4 regions of the Paenibacillus sp. 2KB_20 genome follow, and region 1 is predicted to be linked to each of the others. Evidence: riboswitches for the same ligand, from Rfam matches in the RefSeq annotation. Region 1 holds a riboswitch; each other region holds the start of a gene.

Region 1 (4,214 bases):
CGGAGTGGATTCCTTGTATAAGTCGCAGCGGAACAAGCCCGCTATTTTTTAAAATGGTAAGGTACTGTGGTGATAATCACATCTCTCCGATACAGTAAATGTGCGCGAATGAGCAAGCTGGACTGATTGTGCAGGAAGTTATGCCAGCCCTTCTTGGGGATGAACTGCGGTATGACAACGGTAACCTGATAGTGGGATTCGCTTGCCTTCCGCTGCACGGTATCGATGAATTTGGTCAGCGGCTGAATGATGCTCCGATAAGGCGAGTGCAGCGTCACCAGCCGGATGTCCGGCTGCCACTTCTTCCATTTTTCCTGGAAGGCCGCCTCGTCCTCCCGCTCGAACGGCACGTACACCGCGATAATTTGTCCTGCTCCCAGTGATTTGGCATAATTCAGCGAGTTCTCCACTACATGCGTGATTCCCGCCACAGGCAGAATAATAACATTTCCCTCAATCGGCTTAACCGGCTCACAGGTCGTAATTCGCAGCTGGTCTGCTACGGCCTCATAATGTTTGTGGATTCGTGTGAAGATCCAAATGATCAGCGGCAGGAAAATCAAGACGGTCCACACTTGGGCGAATTTCGTGAAAAAGAAGATCATCGTCACGATAAAGCTAATGCATGCGCCGGTGGTATTAATGATCAGCTTGACGATCCATCCTTCAGGCTTTTCGCGAATCCACTTCACCATCATCCCTGTTTGGGAGAGGGTAAAAGGGATAAACACGCCGACGGCATACAGAGGAATCAGATGCTCGGTTTTGCCTTCGAAAGCCAGCAGCAACAGAATGGAGAAGAACCCAAGTATGATAATCCCGTTTGAATATCCCAGACGGTCCCCCCGGACGGTGAACATTCGGGGAATAAATTTATCCTTCGCCAGATTAACGGCAAGCAGCGGGAAGGCGGAATATCCCGTGTTGGCGGCCAGGATCAGAATGAGAGCTGTTGTTCCTTGGATAAAGTAATAAAAAACGTTTCGTCCAAAGGTATGCTCGGCAATCTGGGAAACGACAGTGACTTGCTCGCTGGGGCTAACCCCATAGTAATAGGCCAGGAATACGATGCCCGAAAATAACATTGCCAGCAAGGATCCCATCGCGACCAAGGTTTTGGCCGCATTATTCGGAGCGGGATCCTTGAAATTCGGGATGGCGTTAGAAATGGCTTCAACGCCGGTCAGGGCAGAGCTGCCCGAGGCAAATGCCCGCAGGAGCAGGAACAAGCTGAGACCGGCGACAGGCGTGCCGATCGGCGTGTGAAGCTCTGGTGATGCATGGCCTGTAGCTATGTTGAATATTCCGACGCCAATCAGGATAAACAGCGCCAGTACAAACAAGTAAACCGGATAAGCCAGTATGGTGGCCGACTCCGTAACCCCTCTTAAATTGAGTACGGTCAAACATAGAACGAACACGATGGAGATGGGCAGATTGTAGGCATGCAGTTCCGGAAAAGCCGACGTGATCGCGTCCGTCCCCGCCGATACGCTGACCGCAACCGTCAGGATGTAGTCGACCAGCAGGGAGCCGCCAGCGACCAATCCTGGATACATGCCTAAATTCCGTTTGGAAACCACGTAGGCTCCCCCGCCATGCGGATATGAGAAAATAATTTGTCTATATGATAGGATAAGTGCCAGCAATAAGACCAGGACCCCGACGGCAATCGGTATGGAATACCAATAGGCAGCCGCGCCAACGGTCATCAAGACGATCAGAATTTGTTCAGGTCCATAGGCCACGGACGACAAGGCGTCGGATGAAAGGATGGCCAGCGCTTTGGTTTTGTTCAGCTTTTGCTCGCCCAATTCCGTTGATTTAAGGGGTCTTCCGATGAGGAATCGTTTGATAGAAGATAACATGTTTTTCACCGCCGATTAAGAATAGGTACATGATGGGAACTGCTTGAAGTGAGTTCAATCGGTGTGCCTCATGTGCTGGACATATGGGCTATCTCCATTCCAATATTGATTTTTGGCAAACAAAAAACACAGGTTAGAACCCTGTGTTTGATCACAAGTTCACAACCCTCTCCATCAACGCTGACGAGGTTAGCTGTCGGATTCGGGCGGTGAGAGTCGCCCTACCTGATAATAGTCGCGGCGTAAGTACGCGCTGCATCAGGATTCACCCCATAGTATGGTTGACAGATCCTATAGGTATCCATCCATACGTGTGGTTCCCCCGCTTTCCAAATTGGAAATTAAGCGAATGTCATGTGAATATGAAGAATGATTTCGAAGCTGAATAGTATATTACGCCTGCTCAAATCTTTTGTAAAACACCCTCCAACGAAAAATTAAGCAGAATTATTTATAAAAAATGACAGATAAGCGCTTACATAAATGTGTGGCTTTGACAGGCTTTGTTTTTTGCATGTTTGCTACAGAAAGCATGATTTTCTATGATGCGTAAGGGCAAGTAGCTCAGATGTGATGCGATAGACGCTGGATACAAACAAATTCGCCATGCCGGTCTCGGGGGAGGAGACATGGGCATGGCGAATTTTTTGGGAGTGGTCCATGATTTGGCAAGGAAGAGAAAGGGTCTGGGTTCCTCTTCGTTGCTCTTGATAGGAATATACCCGGAAGGAAGTAGAGTGAAACACCCGCTCAGAAAAAAATGTAAGACTTTACTGGAGCCCTGATTTTCTTTTAAGATAAGGGGATATGATTCAGCGTGTACAAGGGGGAATGGACGAAATGACTCAAGCGATGATTCATCAGGAGAATGGTGTGTTTCCGGCGGTATGTCCGTTGGATTGTCCCGATACTTGCGGTTTGCTGCTGCATAAAGAGAATGGAAAAATCGTGAAGGTTACCGGCAATCCGGATCATCCGATGACGCAGGGAGCCATCTGTAATAAAGTCCGCAATATGGCACATCGGGTGTATCATCCCGAGCGCGTGCTTTATCCGCTGCGGAGGTTAGGGCCCAAGGGTGAGGGGGCTTTCGAGCGGATCAGCTGGGATGAAGCGATTCAGGAGATTACCGGGCGCTACAAGAAGCTGATCAAGGAATATGGCTCAGAGAGCATTCTACCATACAGCTTTTACGGCAATATGGGGATATTGAGCGTGGACGGTATGGATCGGAGATTCTTCAACAGGCTGGGCGCCAGCCGCCTGAAGCAGTCGATCTGTAATTCCGCAGGCACTGCGGGCTGGAAATCCGTGATGGGGTTTAATGGAGGCACCGTCCCGGAGGAGACCGTTCATGCCGATGTCATCATTGTCTGGGGCGGTAATATCGTCAGCACCAATATGCACCAAGTAGTGCTGGCAGAGAAAGCACGCAAGGCCGGTGCCAAGGTCATTGTGATTGATGTTCATAAGAACCAGACCGGGCAATGGTCGGATTGGTTCATTCCGCTGTTTCCGGGCACGGATGCGGCACTGGCGGTCGGCCTCATGCACATCATGTTCCGAGATGGCATGGTGAATGAGGAATTCCTCCGGCAGTATACGCTCGGGCATGAAGCCTTGCGTGAGCATGTCAAAGACTATACGCCGGAGCATGTATCCTCCATTACCGGCATTCCGGTAGAGGATATCGAGAAGCTGGCCGAGCTGTATGGCCGGGCCGGTACTTCTTATATTCATATTGGTAACGGTCTTCAGCATCACGACAATGGCGGCTTGACGGTGCGCAGCATCGCGGCGCTTCCGGCCTTGACCGGACAATGGCTGAAGCGGGGCGGAGGGGCTGCCAAGTCGAATGGTGGCTACAACAGCATGGACAGCGATGCACTGGAGCGTCCGGATCTCCGGCCGAATCCGGATGCCAGGACCATTAACATGAACCGGATCGGCGAGGCGCTTGCCATGACCGAACAGCCGATTAAGTCGGTCTTTGTCTATTGCAGCAACCCGCTGGTTGTCGCTCCTGACACCGGGCGGGTGCGCGAAGGGTTTGCAAGGGAGGATCTGTTTACCGTCGTACACGATTTGTTCATGACGGATACAGCCAAGTATGCGGACATCGTGCTTCCGGCAACCTCCTCATTTGAGAATACGGACCTGTTCGCATCCTACTGGCATCAGTATATCCAACTGCAGGAGCCGGTCATTCCGGCGCTCGGGGAGAGCAAGAGCAACGTGGAGCTGTTCTCCTTGCTGGGCCGGGCCATGGGGTTCACCGACCCGGCCTTCCATGAGACCGAAGAGGAGATGATGGCAAGAGCGCTCGACTTCCCGGACAACCCTTAT
Region 2 (4,214 bases), on a different contig from region 1:
GCAAAATCACAAACACCGTCAGATTAAATCCGATACTGCCCTCTGTCCCGAAATAGGACGGAAATAACGTCATCAGCAAAACAACCAGGGTGCCGGCCTCCACCACAAACATGACCGGATTTCTCATCATCAGGACGGGGTTCAGCTTCGTGAAGCTCTCCTTGAGCGCCTGACGAACCATCTCTTTGGACATCACTTTTTTTCTCGTATTATTCATGGTAATAGGCCACCTTTTCTATTAACGGATCGTCAGATGCTCAGCAATCGGACCAAGCACAAGTACAGGCAGGAAGGTCAATGCACCGATAATCAGAACCACTGCAATGAGAATGCCGGCAAACAGCTTATTATCTGTCCGGAACGTCCCAAGCGTCTCGGGAACCCATTGCTTCCGCATCAGCGAGCCGCCCACCGCCAACAGGGCAATCATCGAAATGTAACGGCCGAAGAGCATGACCAGTCCTGTTGTAATGTTCCAGAACGGCGTGTTATCTGACAGACCCTCAAATCCGGAACCGTTATTGGCAGCGGAAGACGTGTATTCGTACAATACTTGCGAGATGCCATGAAAGCCCGCATTGGTAATGCCTGCCTGCCCTGCATCTGTCATCAGCGCAAGGGCGGTCGGAGCCAGGATGATAAATGGATGCACCAGGATAACAATCGCAATCAGCTTCATCTCCCGCGCCTCGATTTTTCTGCCTAGAAATTCGGGGGTTCGACCAACCATAAGACCGGCCAGGAACACCGCCAATATCGCGTACATAAGCATATTCATCAGCCCAACGCCCTTTCCGCCAAAAACAGAGTTCAGCATCATCAGGGACAGCGGCGTAATCCCTCCAAGCGGCGTGAGTGTATCATGCATGTTGTTGACCGACCCGGTTGTGGCCGCGGTCGTCACCGTCGTGAACAGAGAAGATTGAGCAACCCCGAACCGGACCTCCTTGCCCTCCATGCTGCCTTGCGAGGCATCGATGCCCAAGCGGTTCAGCGCCGGATTGCCATTGGTTTCAGCGGCATAGTTCAGCGACAGGAAAGCGATAAACAAGGTCATCATCACCGAGAAAATAATCCAGCCCTGTTTGCGGCTCTTGGCGAATAAACCGAACGTATACGGAAGTGCCGCCCCGAGACTCCACATGGACAGGATTTCGATGACATTGGTCAGCGGGGACGGGTTCTCGAACGGATGTGCCGAGTTCACTCCCATAAACCCGCCGCCGTTGGTGCCCAGATGCTTGATCGATTCAAGCGCAGCTACTGGCCCTACGGCTATTTGCTGCTCGCTACCTTCCAGCGTCGTGACGCTGAGCGTAGGCTTCAAGGTCTGCGGCACCTGCAGCGCAACCAGTACCATTGCAATGATGAACGCAGCCGGGATGAACACCCGGGTGTGAGCTTTGACGAAGTCCTCAAAAAAATTACCGACGGTTGAGCCCTTGCTAGTCACCGCCCGGATAAAAGCAATCGCCACGCAGAGCCCGGTTGCCGCAGACGTGAACATCATCATCGTAATGACAGCCATCTGGGCCATATAGGATAACCCCGACTCCCCGCTGTAATGCTGAAGATTCGTATTGGTCATAAAGCTGATGATCGTAGAGAACGACAAGGTCGATTCCATATTATCGATGCCATTCGGGTTGAAGGGTAGTACTCTCTGCAACCGCAGAATCAAATACCCAGACGCGACCAGCACGATATTCGTCATCACAAAGCTGATGGCATAACCTTTCCACGTCATTCCCTTGCGTTCTTTCAAACCAATCAGTGTGAAGAGCGGTTTCTCCGCCCAGGAGAACCATCTGTCCGTTCCATTGCCTTCATTGCGAAACACCTGATATAGATAAGTTCCAAGCGGCTTTACCAGCAGCACCAGAACGAGTATAACGATGGCAATTTGTAAAATGCCCATGGCGAATGCCTTCCTCCTTCAGCTGTCTCCCTAGAATTTTTCAGGGTGAATCAGCGCATAAATCAAGTACAGAAAAATAAAGAGCGTGCATACCAAAATGATCATCATGGTTAATCCGCCTCCGGTTCAGAAACCACGCGCCCACACCAAGACATGAACAGCATGAACAGTCCGTAGGTTCCTCCCAATATGAGCACCATATATAAATCCTGCATGAATATAACCTCCTAAAACCTCGTTGTGATATCAGCCAAGACCTTAGCTGACAATGGACAAAATCAGGAAGGATACCTGGTGATGGTTCGTATGAAGCACCACATCGGCACCCAGCCCTTTGTATATCAATCGCGGATTGCTGGAATGGGTAATCACATAAATCGACTCTGTGGTCCAGGTCCGGCAAATCCGTAAATAGCGGCAGCATAGATTCAAGCTGCTCTCGAACAGAAACACCTTGCTGACGGGAAACTCGGGAATGATCCAGGTTTGCTCGTCCCTTGTATCGATTAGTATCATGTTGGTGCAGCCCAGCTCATGCAGCCTCTCCTGTTCAACCCGGTTGTTGGCTATGGCCACAAACGAAATGCGCTTAAAGATCAGCTGGCGGATAAATTCTTCCCCGGCCTTGTTCGGTGCGGATACCAGGATAAACTCCTGCGATTTCTCCATCTTTTGTTCTCCTCCTAAGTTCGGAAAGAGAAGACAACAACAAAGAAGCCTGTGGAAAGAGAAGAACTCTTCCCGCAGGCTCCTTAATAGGACACGGTGAAATACACCGTGGCCCAAGTCCACGACAATCGTTGCCTCTCTCGATACGCTTACGAGGTTAGCTGACGGATTCGGGCGTGAGAGTCGCCCTACCCATAGACCGTTATCTTGTCCATGGGATTCACCCCTGAGAGATAGATTCATCTCCCGACTGGTTCCCCCGTTCCTTTTCCATTCAAGGACTCAGCGAAAATTGAAAACGAGTAGCATGTTATTCTATTAGCCATTGACTAAACATCCAGGTCCGGCAAAACAACACAGCATCAGGTTCGAGCGGTGAGAGTCGCATCATCCTGCAATTTCAGCGAAGACCCATGGCGCCTTCGCCCGAGATTCGATCCATAAAAGAGCCCAACTGAGCTCTCACACTGTCTGTAGGCCTTCATGGAACGGCTGCCCGTTTGCCTGTCGCTGATGTCCGTCAATTCATAGTTCGTATCATACGTCTGGCCCTGCAGGAAGTAAATGTGAGCAAAAACACATGTGGCGTTATGTCGAACAGGAACTGACCAGTATCGCTTCATTATCTCTCGAATACTACTCTATACTATGTATTTCTCTTGTTTTCTTGTATTTATCGCAATCTATCGAGATACCGAGATTTTGCCATGATAATCGATGACACGACTGAATGTACACGTTTTCTTACACGGTTTTCATCGATTTTCGGAATATATCCGTCCCATATGATCATTTACTTTTAGTTTCCTCCGGCGTATGATTCATCCATCTATTCGAAACATTCGTTATACGCTGAGCTCCCCACAGATGGGGAGACGGGGGAACCAAAATCGCCAATGGAGCAGGGCCTCTAACGACAAAAAGGCCTGGAGAGCGGGGGATCTCTGCTCACCAGGCCTTTTTACCGTGCATATAACATTCCTATAAAGGAGCGTAGATCATGACGAAATTCATCGAGGATGCACTGACATCCGTTATCGAAACCGAAGTTCCCGCATTAAGTGTAGAGCCCATCCGCCATATGGAGATATTGCGTTTCGACCAGGGCTCGGCTGAACGCTTTATCCCCTGGAGCAAACGAGATTGGAACTGCGGTTTGTTCAAAATCAGCTGCAAAGACGCGGCCGGTTATGCCGAATATGCGCTGCCAAGCAACAGGGAATTCACGGATCTAGTCCGCTGGGCAGCCGTCTTTACGAGGCTGAAAGGCATGTCCGTGACCGAGGCCGTTCGCTATGCCCAGAAGCAGCACCAGTGGGGATCCGCCCGGATGCAGCTCGCCGTATCGGCGCTCGCCGATCTGGAGACCAATCGGCAACAGCACATCACCCGTAAGCGGTTAGGCAGCTTGCCGCTGGAGCGTTCCTTCCTGATGGACTGCTCGGAGGCGTATTATTTCTTCTAGGACAGTAGCTAGAGAGCTACCGTCCTCGCTTCACTTTCAATTGATTGTTTTCCCCCGCTCACTTGAACATATTTTTGAGCACCATCATCAGGTTGGCCGGCTTCTCCGCCAGCCGCCGCGTAAAATACGGGTACCACATCGTTCCGTAGGGCATATAACACC
Region 3 (4,214 bases), on a different contig from region 1:
TGATCCCGCTTAGCTCGTTCAGCAGCCACTTCGGTGTCGATGTGGGCTGGAATCAGGCAACTCGCACGGTCTCCCTTGTATCGCCGCAGCGCGAGATGCATTTGAGAGCCTTCTATGCATTGCAATCTTTCCAAGAACGGGATCTTGTTGCATCTATGAATTCAGTCGCCTTTGGATGGAGCCGCATCGATCGTGAAGGTCAGTTCACGCTTCAAGGCGACGAGTACCGCCTGCCCGCTGCGGCCGGTGACGTTACGCCGCAATCGATGGTAGCAGATGCTACGGACCAGAAGATTAAACCATACCTCATGGTCTATGCCTTAGATGGAAACGGCGAATTAACCAAAGTACTGAGCGACAGCAGCCTGCGCCAAAAGTCCATTGAAGGCATCACATCCGCGGTAACGGAGAACGGCTTCGGCGGCGTTGTACTTGATTTTGAAGGGCTCGGTTTTAAACTGGATGTCGTAAACCAGCAGAAGCTGCTCAATGATTATGTCAAGCAATTAAAGGCAGCATTGCCGCATGACATTGCTCTGTCCTTAGCGGTGCCGCCATTGAACAGCGCCTATAAAGGTTACGATTACAAAGCGCTGGCCTCCATCGCCGATGATCTCATCGTTATGGCTTATCAGTACAATCCGGTCGGAACCAAATCTCAGGTACCCGAACCAAACAGCCTGGTGGACCAAGCGATCCAGTTGGCACTCCAAGCAGGTGTCCCGAAGCAGAAGCTTTTGCTTGGCATCAGCTTAAGCAGCGAAACAGCCACTTCCGTGGACGATAAGCTCGGTTTGGCCAAACGCTATGATCTGAAAGGCGCTGCTTTCTGGCGTCTTGGCTTGTTCCGTCTCTATAATAACGGGATGGAAGCAGCTGTGAATGCCTCTGTTGTTAAGGAGTAACCGAACAACCCCTGTGGGGATTGACAGACTTATAGTAAGAAAAACTTCTATCGACGCTACTTTCACAGATGACAGACCGCAGTTAGTAGACGTTTTTCTTGCGATATCAGGAAGTCACAAGCTTCGAAGTTTATACTTTCTGATATCTAAAAAAAAGAAAGCCTGACAAGGACAACCCTTTGTCAGGCTTTCTGGTTATGTATTGAACCCTAAACTGCAATGTAATCCAATTAGCTTGCGCTTCCTACCAGTCTCGCATAATTTTCTTGACTCAACACACGACGTGCCGTGACATAACGTGGCTCGTAATATGAATCGCTAAGCTTGCTGATTCTGACTCCCTTGCTGCTGGAAGCATGCGCAAATTGTCCGTCACCAATGTAAACGCCTGCATGAGAAATTCCGCTGCCGCTTGTATTGAAGAATACCAAATCTCCAACCCGCAGATCTTCGCGATCCACATGTTCACCGGCTTGAGCCTGGCTTTGGGAAGTGCGTGGAAGATCCATATCAAAATTTCTAAACATGTACAGAATAAATCCGGAGCAATCAAACCCGCTAGTGGTCGTTCCGCCCCATTTGTATGGAGTTCCTACCAATTGCTTCACTTGATACTGAAAATTCGGTTGTTGATCAGCAAATGCTGATACGGCACCGGAAGAAAAAATAATTGCAGACCCTAGCAAAGTGATGACAAACTTCTTCAAAATATGTTCTCTCCTTCGATGCCTACGGAGTTAGCTAAGGGTTCGGTTGAAGGTTCCCTATACTCTCTATACAAGAGTAATTCACCCAAGACGGTTCCCCCGTTTTCCAAACGAAATTCGGCAAAATTCATTAACGTTTTGTAACCTTCTCTTAATATAGTATACAAGCAAGGATGCTGTCAATCATATCCTAAAAATCTATCGTTTTATGTTTGGAGCTGTCGTAAAGATGGTTAATTCCGGCCGACTATTTTTTAACCATCTTCACACAGTCATGACAATTATGTAACTCTGCTTTCCTTCTCGAACTGCTTTTTTTAATAATCTAGCAACTTTTTACAAACCTATGCGTTTACATAATCAGTAATGAAATTAAAGAGGTGATCGATCACTTATGAGACAAATCACGATGGCTGAAGCTTTGGCAGTCCGGGCAGCAATCAACCGTCTCTTGAATCAATTGATGTCGGAACGCTTGAACAACAGCAGCACAATCATTGAAAAAGGGGAAACGGCGGAATATCCTGCACGCAGTGTGGATGCCATTACGGAAGAAATCGAAGCCGCCGCCGCGGATTACAGAAAGCTGGATTTGCTGATGGCAATCTCCAATACAACGCAAACCATTAGCTGGAACGGCTCCGACATGACCATCATGGAAGCGATCGAGCTGGCCAAACAGATCCGCAGCGATATCGGACAACTTGCTCATCTCGGCTCCCGCAAGAAGCTGGAGCGGCAGAGCAGCCGTGGCAGCGGAGATGGTGCCGTAACGCTGTTCAACGTCGCTTTATATGATCCGGAAGCTTATCAGGCGCAAGCGCGGAAGAAGGAACGCGAAGTAACCAAGCTCTCTTCACTGATTGAACATGCCAATCATACGTCCATGATTACGTTTGACGCATCCAAGTACATGGAATAGCGGCAGCCGCCGGCTCCAAGCCTGCAGGTCATCCCACGTGCGGGTTTGGAGCCGGCGGTTTCCGCCGGCATCGCGGGAAAGTGTGAGCAACCGCTTATTGTTTGTCGGATACAAACAAACCTAACCAGGAAACCAAAAACTCGCCTCCAGTGAAAACGGATGACGGCTTACGGTTCACGCCTATCACTTGTCACATGTTACGGACTTATAACGAAAAAAATGATCGCTCCGTTTCCCGCTCTCTATGAATAATTGGAAAGCCGCCCCCTGAAGGGCGGCTTTTGTCTAATTCGCTTAAGCTCGGTTAACATGAAACTACGTCGCCGATCCGAACGCTTTTTATCTAACCTCTATTCCATCCTTTATTCTATCCGTAACGTTCTCTTTACACCTATGCTACTGGAACAAGGCCGCAGCTCCAACCAGACCAACATCGTCCCGAAGTCCTGCAGGAACGATCTCGTACGTGCCTAAATAGGATGGCATGACCAGCTTATCTGTCATTTCCCGCAGCTGCGGAAATAAAAGATCGCCCGCTCTGCTTACTCCCCCTCCAATCACGATGCGATCGGGGTTGAAGCTGTGAATGACGTTAACCAGTCCTAGCGCCATATAATAGATGGCTCGATCGATGACCTCTACTGCGACGGGGTCATGAAGACGTTTAGCCTCGAAAACATGTTTAGCGTTCACTCCCGCCTCGGCTGCGGCCAGTTCAGAAATTACGCTGGGCTGGGTGAGCATCCGCTGGGATGCTGCCTGGCCGATGGCCGTTCCTGAAGCAAATACCTCCCAGCAGCCGTGGCTCCCGCAATTGCACTGCGGACCGTTCGGATCAATGATATGATGTCCCAGTTCCCCAGCAAATGAACTGCTGCCCAGGAACAGCTTCCCATCCAGCACGATCCCTGAGCCGATGCCGGTGCTTAGCGTCACGTACACCATGTTCGTCGACCCTCTTCCGGCACCTCTTACATACTCTCCCCATGCGGCTGCATTGGCATCATTCAGCACCTGTACTTCCGTATGCAGATCACGTTCCATCCAGGCTTTGAGGGGGACATTCGTCCATTCCGGCAGATTCGTACCATGAATGACAATCCCCTCCCTACTGTTAACTGTTCCGGGTGAAGCCATCCCTACGCCTCGAAGAGGGTGGCCGTCCGACACACTGCGGATCATGTTCGTAATTCTCGCGACCACTTCTTCAGCCGTACGCGCACCCGCTGTCTCCATTTGCTCCCGGTTCAGCAGCTGTCCTTCGGAATCAAAGAGCGCTGCCGCGATCTTCGTACCCCCAAGGTCAACGCCAACCACAAATTCTTGCTGTTTATTCCATACGGTTTGCAATTTTTGTTCACCTGTTTCCGATAGGTTTGCTACTTCTATTGATGTATGCTCTCAGCCAGCGATCGCAGCTCGACCGGATCGATGGGCTTCAGCCCTGATCGACCGTACCGAACAGCTGAGCCGAAATGGACCTCGCTCACACCGGTCCGGTCGATAAAATCGTGTATGATTTCCCACTTCAGACCATTGCCGGCCAATATTTTAAGTTCACTGCCTGCCGTTTGTTCTACAAGCTCCCGAATTCTCGGGATGGCCTGCGGTGCAGGCTCCGGCCCTCCTGACGTTAGGACACGGGTAACCGACGGGTATTTCTGCAATGTACGCAGTCCT
Region 4 (4,214 bases), on a different contig from region 1:
GTTGCGGAGGAACTTTACGAGCAAGGCCGGATTGACGCTGCCAAGTTGAAGCCTGTGAGCCGTATGGCTGGTAATATCTATGCTTCACTGGGAGAGATGTTTACGATCGAGAGGCCTGTATAACAATGGACAGGCTGGATAAGGTTAGGATGCGGCGAATATTAAGTTGTGAGCGTCCATATGCCGTTATTCGATAGGATGTTGTTCAGGAAAGAAACGGGGGCTTGTGGAATATCATGCCTGGAATATGTTAACTCTACATGAATATGGAACCGATATGATGAATTCACAATATAGGAGTGGTCGACAAATGAAATTTGAATCCAAGGTTGTCATTGTGACGGGAGGCGCCAGCGGGATCGGCGAAGCAGCAGTAAGGCTTTTTGTAGAAGAGGGAGCCAAGGTTGTTATTGCAGATTATTCGGACCGGGGACAGGCTGTTTCGGATGAATTAAGAGGCGCAGGCTTTGAAACGCTGTTCGTTAAGACGGATGTGACCCAAGAACAGGAAGTTGCAAATATGGTGAAGCAGACGGTTGAGCATTTTGGCCGTGTCGATGTATTGTTCGCCAATGCAGGCATTGCTCATGATGCCCCTGCTGATCAGTTGTCGATGGACAACTGGCAAAAGACGATTGATATTAATCTTACAGGGGTGTTCCTGTGTGATAAATATGTAATCCAACAGATGTTATCCCAAGGAACCGGAGGGGCGATCGTAAACTGCGGCTCGATCCATAGCCATGTCGGAAAAGCGGGTGTTACCGCTTATGCTTCCGCTAAGGGAGGCGTTAAGCTGTTAACCCAGTCGATGGGCGCGGATTATGCTCCAAAAGGGATCCGGGTCAATGCCGTATGCCCGGGATACATCGATACTCCGCTTATTAAGGGAAGAACGGAAGCGATCACCGAGCACCTGGTCGGCCTTCATCCGATGGGCCGCTTGGGACAGCCGGAAGAAGTAGCCAAAGCCGTGTTGTTCCTTGCCAGTGAAGATGCATCCTTCATTACAGGCACAAGCTTACTGGTGGATGGCGGATATACAGCCGTATAATCCATGGACCAAAAATCCCGACACTTATCGGGGTTTTTGGTGTGCATTCATTGCTTCATAAAGCGGTTAATATATGATGCTGGCACCAGCGCTCCCGTAACTAGAAGTAAATGAGTCATAATGGGTTTTTAATGGATAATCAAAAATTTTTTTTGGTTCAGATGGAGTGTAGAAGCTTTCCACTGTTTTGGTCTAATTCATGGCATAAACTATCCATCACATGAACGAGTAAGGGAGGCATGGCAAACGCCTGCTATATAGCGAAAAATAGGTATGGGATAAAATCCCTATGTTGTAGGTGGACAGGCTTGAATGAGGCATTTTTCTAGCTTGTCATACACCCCGGAAGAATGGCATTTCTGCGTCTGAATTTCCAGAAAAAGCGGTTAAAGGGGTTTGACTTTTCCTAAACTTCCCTTTATCATGGACACACGCTTAGTTTCCGGCATACATTTTCCGGAAAGCGGGGGAACCAGTTTCACCAGGGGCGAGTCACTTAGAATCATGAGTGTAGGGTACCATCTTACCCGAGTCCGTCAGCTAACCTCGTCAGCAGTGGATGGGTCTTGCATACATAATGGATGTTCATAACAAAGGCCCTTGATTCTCTTAGGGGCCTTTTCTCTATTTTTTGACCCCCTGCTGGCGGAGCTATGTCTAAATCCCCTGTTTGGTGGTCTTTTTGTATTCTGCTAAAGAGGAGGGGCAAGGCCTGCAAATGTTTAACCAATTGAATCAGTCGGATGGCATTGGGTTTAAGCGTGCAAGGAGATGGATGAATCATCTTCCCTGAAGCCCCGACCCGTGCAAGGTGTCTGAATGTCCTTATATCCAAGTTAATATATGTGTTAACAAGGGTAATTTCAACGTGCCATTTTGTAAGGATTGCAAAGTCATAACGAAAGGTTGTGGAAGGTTTTGAAGAGAGTGCTTGTGCTGATGTTGTCAGTGACTATGGTGGTATTGCTTGCGGCTTGCGGTGACAAAGGGAGTACACTGGATCGCGCCATTGAGCAAGGGTATATCACCGTAGGTTTTGCGAATGAGAAGCCTTATGCCTATAAAGAGGCCAGCGGGGAGCTGACGGGAGAAGCCGTTGAGATTGCTCGGGTTATTCTGGAGCGGCTTGGCATCAAGGAAATGAGGGGAGAGCTGACGGAATTCGGTTCACTGGTTGCCGGACTGCAGGCCGAGCGGTTTGATCTAATCACCGCAGGCATGTTCATTAATCCGGACCGCTGCTCCGCCGTATTGTTTGCCAATCCGGAGTACAGCATCGGGGAAGCCATTGCGGTGAAGCAAGGGAATCCGATGGAACTCGGAAGTTATGAGGATATTGCTAATCATGACCAGGCTAAGGTCGCCGTCATGACAGGCGCGGTTGAAATCGGCTATATGGAGAAGTCCGGTATTCCTTCAGACCGGATCATACAGGTCCCCGACCAGGCCTCGGCTATTAGCGCCCTTCAGGCAGACCGGGTACAGGCGATTACCATGACGGGACCCTCTCTGCAGGCGATGCTGGATTCGGCTAGTGATGACAACATCGAACGTGTAACTGATTTCGAGCAGCCGGTCATCGATGGAGAAAGCGTTCGGGGTTATGGAGCTACGGCGTTCCGCCAAGCGGATACCGAGTTCCAGGAGGCTTATAATGCAGAGCTGCAAAAAATGAAGGAATCAGGCGAGCTGCTGGACATTCTGCAGAAGTTCGGATTCACAGAAGAAGAGCTTCCGGGTGAAATGACGGCTGCTGCGCTTTGCGGGGAATAGCATGCCGAATTCGTGGATTGATTTTCTCCCTACGCTGCTAAAAGGGGCGGAGATCACGATTGTGGTAGCTTTCTTTTCAGCCATCCTTGCGGTCGTGATGTCCTTTGCAGCCGGGTTATGCCGACTGTCGAAGCTGTGGATCATTCGCACATTGACAGCCGTGTACGTGGAAGTCTTTCGGGGAACCTCCTTGCTGGTGCAGCTGTTTTGGTTGTATTTCGCTCTTCCGTTCATCGGCATCGAGCTTCCAAAAATGTTGGCGGCCATCCTCGCGATCGGGCTAAACTTCGGCGCATACGGCTCGGAGATCGTCCGAAGCGCTGTGCTGGCCGTTCCGAAAGGACAGTGGGAAGCCGCTTTAGCGCTTAATCTGAAGCCTTGGCAAAGGCTGTGGAATGTGATATTGCCTCAAGCTTCCTTGCGAATGCTTCCCCCTTTCGGGAATCAGCTTGTGGAACTCATCAAATCCACCTCATTGGTTTATTTCATTACCATGGCGGATTTGACGTATCAGGCGATGGTGCTCCGCAACAATTACATCTCCTGGACGACCGAGATTCTGGTATTGCTGCTCCTCATGTATTTTGTCATTGCTACGCTCGTATCGCTGGCAGTTCGACTGCTGGAGCGTAAATGGACAGCGGGGAGGTTATAGTCATGTGGGACTGGAACTATGTGTGGGATATCCTGCCGCAGCTCTTGAGTGCGTTAAAGATGACGGTATGGGTGACGATCTGCGCTTTCGTGGTGGCATTAATCATCGGATTGCTGCTTGCCTTTGCGACGCGGAGCCGATTTAAGCTGTTGTCGCTTATAACCAAAGGAATCATTGAATTTATTCGCAATACACCGCTGCTGGTTCAGGTCTTCTTCCTGTATTACAGTCTGCCGCTCCTAACGGGAATTTCCATTCCGGCCTTCTATGCCGGGGTCATCGGTCTCGGGCTGCATTACAGCACCTATCTGTCCGAGGTGTACCGTTCCGGAATCGAGGGAGTGCCGAAGGGGCAATGGGAGGCTGCCACAGCACTGAATTACACGAAAGCCCAAACCTGGCGAAGTATTATACTGCCGCAAGCGGTGCCGCCAATCATTCCGGTACTGGGCAATTATTTAATTGTCATGTTTAAAGAAACGCCGATTCTATGCGCCATCACGCTGGTGGAGATGATGCTGACGGCCAAAAATATCGTGTCGCAGTCGTTCCGTGCATTTGAGCCGTATACGCTGGTCGGGATTCTGTTCCTGATCATCAGTTATATCGCATCTTTGCTTGTGCAAAGGCTGGAAAAACGTTTGAATCTGCAGCGTGGAAAATAAAGGAGGGAGTCTATTGAATGCCGTTGTGATCGATGAGCAAGCGGAAGCGTCGAAGGTGCCGCAGCAG

The links. Region 1 has a riboswitch for cyclic di-AMP ahead of AB4124_RS13020 (APC family permease). Riboswitches for the same ligand answer to the same signal wherever they lie in the genome.
Region 2: it holds a riboswitch for cyclic di-AMP, as region 1 does, so the genes downstream of both, AB4124_RS07385 (hypothetical protein) here and AB4124_RS13020 (APC family permease) in region 1, are expected to answer to the same signal.
Region 3: it holds a riboswitch for cyclic di-AMP, as region 1 does, so the genes downstream of both, AB4124_RS21645 (C40 family peptidase) here and AB4124_RS13020 (APC family permease) in region 1, are expected to answer to the same signal.
Region 4: it holds a riboswitch for cyclic di-AMP, as region 1 does, so the genes downstream of both, ehuB (ectoine/hydroxyectoine ABC transporter substrate-binding protein EhuB) here and AB4124_RS13020 (APC family permease) in region 1, are expected to answer to the same signal.

Annotation. Positions count from the first base shown of each region.
Region 1 is NZ_JBFRHH010000004.1:185,196-189,409, reverse strand. Features, by position in the region: gene AB4124_RS13020 (APC family permease) at 42-1,868, opposite strand; cyclic di-AMP (ydaO/yuaA leader) riboswitch at 2,031-2,226, opposite strand; gene AB4124_RS13015 (molybdopterin-containing oxidoreductase family protein) at 2,709-4,214, shown strand, end outside.
Region 2 is NZ_JBFRHH010000002.1:344,725-348,938, forward strand. Features, by position in the region: gene kdpB (potassium-transporting ATPase subunit KdpB) at 1-217, opposite strand, end outside; gene kdpA (potassium-transporting ATPase subunit KdpA) at 239-1,918, opposite strand; gene AB4124_RS07380 (potassium-transporting ATPase subunit F) at 1,949-2,026, opposite strand; gene AB4124_RS07385 (hypothetical protein) at 2,177-2,587, opposite strand; cyclic di-AMP (ydaO/yuaA leader) riboswitch at 2,718-2,885, opposite strand; gene AB4124_RS07390 (hypothetical protein) at 3,588-4,052, shown strand; gene AB4124_RS07395 (proline dehydrogenase family protein) at 4,111-4,214, opposite strand, start outside.
Region 3 is NZ_JBFRHH010000007.1:581,888-586,101, reverse strand. Features, by position in the region: gene AB4124_RS21650 (stalk domain-containing protein) at 1-905, shown strand, start outside; gene AB4124_RS21645 (C40 family peptidase) at 1,136-1,612, opposite strand; cyclic di-AMP (ydaO/yuaA leader) riboswitch at 1,616-1,745, opposite strand; gene AB4124_RS21640 (hypothetical protein) at 2,007-2,534, shown strand; gene AB4124_RS21635 (ROK family protein) at 2,931-3,884, opposite strand; gene AB4124_RS21630 (copper homeostasis protein CutC) at 3,920-4,214, opposite strand, start outside.
Region 4 is NZ_JBFRHH010000010.1:162,980-167,193, reverse strand. Features, by position in the region: gene AB4124_RS25080 (flavin reductase family protein) at 1-123, shown strand, start outside; gene AB4124_RS25075 (SDR family NAD(P)-dependent oxidoreductase) at 311-1,054, shown strand; cyclic di-AMP (ydaO/yuaA leader) riboswitch at 1,477-1,622, shown strand; gene ehuB (ectoine/hydroxyectoine ABC transporter substrate-binding protein EhuB) at 1,973-2,827, shown strand; gene ehuC (ectoine/hydroxyectoine ABC transporter permease subunit EhuC) at 2,829-3,482, shown strand; gene ehuD (ectoine/hydroxyectoine ABC transporter permease subunit EhuD) at 3,485-4,147, shown strand; gene ehuA (ectoine/hydroxyectoine ABC transporter ATP-binding protein EhuA) at 4,161-4,214, shown strand, end outside.